Immundisolibacter sp.: one gene and its partner. The protein of the gene in region 2 interacts with the protein of the main gene of each other region in a pairwise test. Links are inferred from orthologs where the notes say so. Each region holds a gene or a part of one and is shown on either strand. Other genes may lie near its edges.

Region 1 (5,268 bases), on a different replicon or contig from region 2:
CCATGCAGGTGATGGGCATCGACCTGCAGCGCATCTCGCTGGGCGCGCTGATCATCTCGCTCGGCCTGCTGGTGGACGACGCCATCATCATTGTCGAGATGATGCAGGTGAAGATGCGCCAGGGCCTGGACCGCTTCCACGCTGCCAGCGCTGCCTACACCAGTACCTCACTGCCCATGCTGACCGGCACACTGGTCACGATCGCCGGCTTCATGCCGATCGCGCTGGCGAAATCGGCGCTGCGCGAGTTCATGTTCGGTCTCTACGGCGTGATTGCGGTGGCCTTGCTGGTGTCCTGGCTGGTGTCGGTGCTGTTCACGCCCTACCTCGCTTACCGCATGCTGCCGGCGCAGGTAGCGCACCACGACGAGGTGTACGACACGCCCTTCTACAGGCGCCTGCGCGGCCTGGTGCGCGCCTGCGTCAACCGCCCGGGGTGGGTGGCGGCAACGGTGGCGCTGCTCGTGGGCCTGGCCGCCGTGGCCGGAAGGCAGGTCGAGAAACAGTTCTTTCCACTCACCGACCGGCCGGACCTGATCGTCGAAACCTGGCTGCCGGAAGGCAGCTCCTTCGCCGCCAACGAGACGCTGGCCAAGGATCTGGACCGCCTGCTGGCCGGCGAGGCGGGCGTGGTGCGCTGGGTGAGCTACATCGGCTCCGACACGCCGCGCATCTTCACGGACCTGTGGATCGAGCTGCCCACCCACAACGTCATCAAGACTTACGTCCAGACCACCGACCGGCCGACGCGCGATCGCCTGCGCGAGGCGCTGCGCACACGCATCGCCGGCGAGCTCCCGCAGGCGCGGGCGCGGGTGAACGTGTTTCCGTTCGGCATGCCGGCGCCGTCGTCGATCGAATACCGCATCACCGGCCCGGACCGCGCCACGCTGCGCGAGTTCGCCGCGCAGGTCCGCGCCGTCATGCACGATCACCCGCAGACCAGCGGCGTCCATTACAGCTGGCGCGGGCCGGTCAGCACGGTGCGGCTGGATCTGGACCAGGCGCGCCTGACGGCACTCGGACTGTCCGCGCAGCGCCTGGGCGAGTCACTCGACATGCTGCTGTCGGGGCGGCCGGTGACGCAGCTGCGCGACCGCGACGAGACCATCGACGTGGTGCTGCGCCTGACTGAGGACGAGCGCACGCGCCTGGGCTACCTGCCGAATGTGCCGGTACCACTGGCCGACGGCTCCAGCCTGCCGCTTGGCCAGCTGGCTCACCTTCAGCCGGCGGTGGAGGAAGGCGTGGTCAGCCACTACAACCGCGTGCCAGCCATCATGGTATATGCCGACCTGCCCTGGTACGTGCAGCCACTGGACGTGGATGCCCAGCTGCGGGACCGGCTCGATGCCATACGCCAGCGCCTGCCGCTGGGGTATCACCTGGAGATCGGCGGCATCGGCGAGCTCAGCGCGGAGGTGGATGAGGCCATCGGCGCGGTGATGCCGATCATTGCCGTGGCCATCGTGACGCTGCTGATGCTGCAGTTGCAGCACCTGGGCCTGACGCTGCTGGTGCTGGCCTCGGCACCGCTGGGCCTGATCGGCGTGCTGGTCACGCTGTGGGTGGCGGACCTGCCGCTGGGCCTGGTGGCGCAGCTGGGGGTGTTGGCGCTGGCCGGCATCACCATGCGCAATACAGTGATCCTGGTCGACCAGATCCGCCAGGACGTGGCGGCCGGTTTGAGCCGCCACGAGGCGGTCATCGAATCGACCGTGCGCCGCTTCCGGCCCATCGTGGTGACCGCCGCCGCCGCCATCCTGGCGCTGCTTCCGCTGCTGACCGATCCTTTCTGGGGACCGATGGCCTATGCCATGATGGGCGGACTGTTGGTGGCCACGGTGCTGACCGTACTGTTCGTGCCGACGCTGTATGCGGCCTGCTTCAGGGTCCAACCCTCACCCGCTGCGCCGCCGCCCGTCTGACGAGGAAATCCTCGCCGCCCCTTGCCGACTCCGAGGATACGAACGCGATGAACGCCTGGCTGGTCCGCGACTGGTGCACGCCCGAACAGATGCAGTGGACCGACCTGCCCCTGCCCGAGCCGGGCCCCGGGCAGGTGCGCGTCAAGGTCGCCGCCGCAGCGCTCAACTTTCTGGACACGCTGATGATCGGCGGGCGCTACCAGGAACGCCCGCCCCTGCCGTTCACGCCCGGCGTCGAACTGTCCGGCACCGTGGATGCCGTCGGCACGGATGCCGCGCTCACGGTCGGCGATCGCGTGTGCGGGCTGGTCGGCTATGGCGCCTTCGCCGAGTACGCCTGCGTCGATGCCGCAGACCTGTACCGGGTGCCGGAGGCCGTCGATCTGGTCGATGCCGCTGCGCTGCCCGTGGTCTACGGCACCGCTCACCATGCCCTGCTGGAACGCGGCCGACTGCGCGCCGGCGAGACCTTGCTGGTGCTGGCGGCGGCCGGCGGCGTCGGGCTGGCCACGGTGCAACTGGGCCGGGCGCTGGGTCTTCGCGTGCTGGCGGCAGCCGGCGGCGCCGACAAGTGCGCCCTTTGCCTGCAGCACGGCGCCGAGCAGGCCTTCGACTATCGCGAGCCGAGCTGGACCGAACAGCTCAAGGCGGTCACCGCCGGTCGCGGCGTGGATGCCGTGCTCGATCCGGTCGGCGGCGATTACACCGCTCAGGCGCTGCGCCTGCTGGCGTTCGGCGGCCGGCTGCTGATCGTCGGCTTTGCCGCCGGAGCGATTCCTGAAATCCCGGCCAACCGGCTGCTGCTGAAGGACCTGTCGGCGCTGGGCGTGATCTGGGGCGCCTGGCGCCGCCGCAATCGGCCGGCCGCAGCACAGCAGATGGCCGACCTGTTCGATCTGTGGCGACAGGGCGCCATCGCGCCGCTGGTGTCGCAGCGCCGGCCGCTGCGCGACGCGCCGCAGGCCATCGCCGATCTTGGCGCGCGCCACACCACCGGCAAGGTATTGCTGATTCCAGAGGACACGAAATGAGTGCCGAAACCCCGCGCGTACCCCTGCCGCCGCCGATTCTGTATGCCGTCGCCATCGGCCTTGGCCTGTGGCTGGAACGTCCCCTGCCGTGGCCGCTGCCCGGTGGCGCACTGCGATTCTGGAGCGGCGTGGTTCTGATCGCTTTGGCCGTGGCGCTGTTCGGGCTGTGCCTGCGCGAGCTGCGGCGCCACCAGACCACCATCAACCCGCAGCGGGCGGCCAGCAATCTGGTCGAAACAGGCCCGTTTCGCTTCAGCCGCAACCCGATTTATCTGAGCCTGACCGTGCTGCAGGTGGGCCTTGGCCTGCTGGCCGGCAGCACCTGGGTACTGCTGATGCTGCTGTGGGTGCTGCCGGTCATGCAGCGGCTGGTCATCGCCCGCGAGGAGGAGCACCTGCGTTGGCGTTTCGGCCAGGAATACGCCGACTACTGCGCGCGGGTGCGCCGCTGGCTGTGAGCCGCGCCGCCCGCGCGCTGCGCGGATTGCTGCGGGCACTGCGTTGCGCGCTTCTGATCTGGCTGGCGGTGACTGTCGGGGCAGTGCTGGTGCTGCGCTGGCTGCCGCCGCCGACCACCTCGTTCATCCTGCAAAACCGCATCGCCGCGCTGCGCGCCGGGTACGGCTTTTACCCCTACCCCTATCGGTGGGTGGATTACGAAGGCATCGCGCCGGTCATGGCGCTGGCCGTGGTGGCGGCCGAGGACCAGCGCTTTCGGGAGCACCATGGCCTGGACCTGACCGGCATCCGGCAGGCGATTCGCGACAACCAGTATCGCAACCGCCCACGCGGGGCCAGCACCATCACCCAGCAGACGGCCAAGAACCTGTTTCTTTGGCGCGATCAAAGCTGGCTGCGCAAGGGCATCGAGCTGTACTTCACTGGCCTGCTGGAACTGCTGTGGCCCAAGCAGCGCATCCTGGAGGTCTACCTGAACATCGCCCAGTTCGGCGGCAGCGTGTTCGGTGTGGAGGCCGCGGCGCGTACCTATTTCGACAAACCGGCAGCGGCCTTGACCCGCCATGAAGCCGCCCTGCTGGCGGCAGCGCTGCCGTCGCCATCGCTGCTGCGGGTGGACGCCCCATCGGACTATCTGCGCCAGCGCCAACGCTGGGTGCTGAACCAGATGCGCCTTTTGGGGCCGGGCTACCTGCAGGGTTTGTGAGACAACCTTCAGTTGCCGAGCAGTTCCCGGCAAAAGCCGGCGCTTTCGACCACCGCGCGCTCTACCAGCGCATTGGCGGCGGCGACGCCACCGGCCGGATCGTCGCTGGCTGCGGCTTGCTCCAGCCGCAGCGTGCGGCTGCCCAGCACGCGCCTGTTGCCCACGTCCACCAGCTGAAGTCGCACGGACAGCAGTATCCGGCTTGGCTGGCGCGTGAAGTCCTGTTCCAGTTGCAGCAGTTCACTGAGCAGGCGGTAGTCGGCACGCACGCCGCTGCCCGGCGCCAAAACCCGCGCGCCGCCGGCCGAGAAGCCATCCATCAGCGCCTGCCCGAGCAGGCGCGCCGGACGGTCGATCCATCGCTGGCGGGCGAAGTAGCGCAGCTCATGCGCAGACGGTCGGTACGCCATGGCCGCGGTGTCATAACCGGGCGCGGCGGTCGGCGTGGCCACCTGGATGGTGCGGCCCACCGGTATGGCCAGCGGGACGCTGGCCTGCGCGGGCAGCGCCAGGGTATGCGTGAGGTCCGCCTGGGGCGCGCTCAGCGGCAGCGAACAGGCGGCCAGCAGCGACACCAGCGCGGCGGCGATCAGATGCTTCATCGTTCCCCCGGTCCGGGCTCGCGCTGCGGCGGGCCAAGCAGCAGCATCTGCGGATTGGCGCTGAGCCGATCACCCAGTTCGCGCAGGCTGCCGGCGGCGGAGCCGAGTTCATCCACCGCACGCTCGACCTGGGGCAGCAGCACGCCGCCGGTGTATTCGAGCTGACGGCGGCTGTCGCGGGCAGTGGTGCCGACCTGCTCGCCGGTGCTGCGCAGGGTCGCCAGCAGCTGTTCCGTCTGCCGCAGCACCTGCTCGATGCGCGGCGCCAGCGTTTCGCCAGCCTGGGCACCGGACTTGGCCAGCCGTTCCAGATCGCCCAGGGTGCGGTCCAGCCGGTCACTCTGTCCGGCCAGCGCACCGGTGATGTGCTTCGTGTTGGCCAGGATGGAGCCGATGGCCTGCGCGTTGTCGTCGTTGAGGATCACCAGCAGGCGCTGACTTGCCTGTTCCAGCGTGCTCATGGCCAGCGTGAGCGCAGTATCCAGACGCGTCATGAGGGAGGGCTGCATCGGAATCACCGGATAGGGGCTGCCTTCGGTGCG
Region 2 (3,000 bases):
CCAGATTGGTATAGACGGCGGTATCGAAGCGCACGCCGGCCGTGCGCTGCTGGTGCAGGGCGTGCGAGGACACTTCCATGGCCACCGCGCGGGCGCCCTGGTCGCGCAGGCGGGCCAGCCAGGACTGCAGGGCCAGCGGGTCGGGTGTGGTGTGGCTGGCCGGCTCCAGCCGACCGGGAAAGCCGTTGCCCTCGGTGCCCAGGATGCCGCAGCGAGGCAGGCACTGGGCCAGGAAATGGCTGACCGAGGTCTTGCCGTTGGTGCCGGTGATGCCGATCACGGCCAGCGCCTTGGACGGCTCGCCATGAAAGCGCGCGGCGATGATGCCCTGCCGGGCGGCCAGGTCCGCCAGCGCCAGCACGGGCACTGGCAAGCCGGTCGGCAGCGGCAGGGAGGCGTCGATCAGCACCGCCGCGACGCCGGCCGCGATGGCCTGCTCCAGGTGCCGGGCGCCCGAGGTGCGCCGCCCGGGCACCGCCAGGAACAGATCGCCCGGTTGTGCCAACCGGCTGTCGTTGCACAGGCCGCTGACGGCGAGGTCGCCGACCCGGCCGGCGCTCGGTTCGCCGTCCAGCCAACCGGCCAGCAGCGTGGCCAGTGGCACCGTCGTCGGGTTGGCTTTGCGAGCGACCATCACAGGCGGCGCTCCGCCGCCTGCAGCAGGTTCGGTGTCGCAGCCGGCGTCGGCGGGATCAGCGGCGCCGCCGGTAGCGCGTCCGGCGCCACGCCGAGCATGCGCAGGGCGCCCGCCATCACGCTCTGGAATACCGGCGCCGCCACTTCACCGCCGTAATAGGCGCCCTGCGGGTCGCGCAGGCTGACCAGCAGCACCAGACGCGGATTGCTGACCGGCGCGAAGCCGGCGAAGGTGGCCAGATAGCGGCGACGGTCGTAGCTGCCGCCGGCCGCGATGTGCGTGGTGCCGGTCTTGCCGGCCACCCGGTAGCCGGCGATGGCCGCCTTGGTGGCCGTGCCTCCCGGCCCGACCACGCCTTCGAGCATGGCGTTGACCTCGGCCGCGACATCCGCCGGCAGGGCGCGCTCACCGGCCGGCTGCTCGCTGGCCGGAACGGCCAGGAAACTGACCGGCCGCAGCAGGCCGCCGCTGGCCAGCGCGGCATAGGCACGTGCCAATTGCAGGGCCGTGCCCGATACGCCGTAACCGAAGGCCATGGTCACCTGCTCGACCTGTCGCCAGCTTTGCGCGGCGCGCAGCAGGCCGCTGGCTTCGCCCGGAAAGCCGGTGCTGGTGGGCACGCCAAAACCGAAGCGGGCGAAGCTTTCCCACATCTGCGCCGGAGTCATGGACAGGCCGATCTGCACCGCGCCGACATTGCTCGACTTGCGGATCACGCCGGCCATGTCCAGCGCGCCGTAGTTGTGCACATCGCGCACGGTATGCCGGGCCACGCGCAGGTAGCCGGGGGAGGTGTCGATCACGCGGTGCGGATCGAAGCTGTGGTGCGCCAGGGCGGCGGCCACGGTGAACGGCTTGATGGTGGAGCCCGGCTCGAACGGATCGGTGACGGCCCGGTTGCGGCGGCGGTCCGGATCCTGGTCGGCGCGATCGTTCGGGTTGAAGGTCGGCTGGTTGACCATGGCCAGCACCTCGCCGCTGGCCACATCCAGCATCACCGCCATACCGGAGGCGGCCTTGTGGCGCAGCACGGCGGCTTTCAGCTCACGGTAGGCCAGGTACTGGATGCGCCGGTCGATGGACAGCCGCAGATCCTTGCCCGGTCGCGGCGGGGCGATGGTTTCGAGCAGGGCGACGCGTTGACGCCGGGCGTCGAGCACGATGCGTTCTTTGCCCGGCGTACCGCGCAGGTGGCCGTCATAGGCGGCTTCGAGCCCGCCCTGGCCGTGGTCGTCGATATCGGTGTAGCCGACCACGTGGCCGGCGGCTTCGGCCAGCGGGTAGTAACGGCGGTAGCCACGCTGGCGATAGACGCCGGGCAGCTTCAGTGCCAGGGCGGCATCGGCCATTTCCGGCGGCACCGCGCGGCGCAGATAGGCGAATTTGGTGTCGGCCCGCGCCGCCACGGTGGCCGACAGTTGCGTCGGGTCCAGCCCCAGCGCATGCGCCAGTTCGGGCCAGCGCTGCCGCGCCTTGCGAAAATCCTCCGGCACGACCCATACCGAATCGACCGGCGCGCTGATGGCCAGCGGCTCACCGTTGCGGTCCAGCAGCATGCCGCGATGGGCATTGATGGACACGGTGCGCAGGGCGCGCGCATCACCCTGGCCTTTCAGGAACTGCGTGCGCAGCGTGTGCAGGTACACGGCCTGCACCATCAGCGCGCCACCGGCCAGCAGGAGCAGGGCCAGCACCAGGTAGTGACGCGGGCGCGAGAACACGGCGCTCATCGTCGCACCTGCGCCATTTCCTGCGGCTGCGGCAGGACCATGCCCAGCTCGTCGCGCGCCTTGCCCTCGACCCGCGCATGCGTGGTCAACGTGGCCTCTTCCAGCAGCAGGCGGCTCCACTCGCTGTCGAGACGGTCACGGCTCTCGCGCAGCTCGCTCAGCTCGGTCACCAGGCGGCGTTCGCGGTATTTGATGTGCACCACGCCCAGCGCCGACGCGAAGCAGACCAGCAGCAGCGCCGCCAGCAGCAGATGTCCAATGCGCTCAATCATGGGCGGGCACCGGATCGGGCAGGCGCTCGGCCACGCGCAGGATGGCGCTGCGCGCGCGCGGATTGACCGCCAGTTCGGCCGCGGCGGCCTTCTTGGGCACCCGCACCAGGCGCAGCACGGGCGGCTCGTGCGCACCCTCGAAGCGGCCCGCGTGCAGGCGCATGAACTGCTTGACCGGACGATCTTCAAGGGAATGAAAGCTCAGCACGACCAGCCGTCCGCCGGGCGCCAGCACCGACAGCGCCTGGTCCAGGCCGGCGGCCAGATCGTCCAGCTCGTGATTGACCACCATGCGCAGCGCCTGGAAGGTGCGCGTTGCAAAGTGCTTGTGCTGCTCGCGCCGCGGCATGGCGCCGCGCAC

What was found. Proteins that work in one complex are often made in the same cells at the same time.
Region 1: the proteins of H5U26_RS00870 (region 2) and mtgA interact in binary tests that used the Escherichia coli proteins (3 or more experiments, as listed by UniProt). The link is inferred for Immundisolibacter sp. from one-to-one orthologs.

What each region holds. Positions count from the first base shown.
Region 1 is NZ_JACIZD010000008.1:19,151-24,418, forward strand. What follows is about bases 2,270-5,268. They hold mtgA (monofunctional biosynthetic peptidoglycan transglycosylase), read left to right. Parts: upstream 2,270-3,413; coding sequence 3,414-4,124; downstream 4,125-5,268. Other genes in these bases: H5U26_RS10210 (NADPH:quinone oxidoreductase family protein), read left to right, coding at 2,270-2,959; H5U26_RS10215 (isoprenylcysteine carboxylmethyltransferase family protein), read left to right, coding at 2,956-3,417; H5U26_RS10225 (ABC-type transport auxiliary lipoprotein family protein), read right to left, coding at 4,133-4,726; H5U26_RS10230 (MlaD family protein), read right to left, coding at 4,723-5,268. Also shown: H5U26_RS10205 (efflux RND transporter permease subunit), read left to right, coding at 1-1,928; more of H5U26_RS10210, read left to right, coding at 1,976-2,269. UniProt on the Escherichia coli protein: Peptidoglycan polymerase that catalyzes glycan chain elongation from lipid-linked precursors. May play a role in peptidoglycan assembly during cell division in collaboration with other cell division proteins.
Region 2 is NZ_JACIZD010000001.1:181,179-184,178, reverse strand. It holds H5U26_RS00870 (penicillin-binding protein 2), read right to left. Parts: upstream 2,368-3,000; coding sequence 634-2,367; downstream 1-633. Other genes in the region: rsmH (16S rRNA (cytosine(1402)-N(4))-methyltransferase RsmH), read right to left, coding at 2,632-3,000; ftsL (cell division protein FtsL), read right to left, coding at 2,364-2,639; H5U26_RS00875 (UDP-N-acetylmuramoyl-L-alanyl-D-glutamate--2,6-diaminopimelate ligase), read right to left, coding at 1-634. UniProt on the Escherichia coli protein: Essential cell division protein that catalyzes cross-linking of the peptidoglycan cell wall at the division septum. Required for localization of FtsN.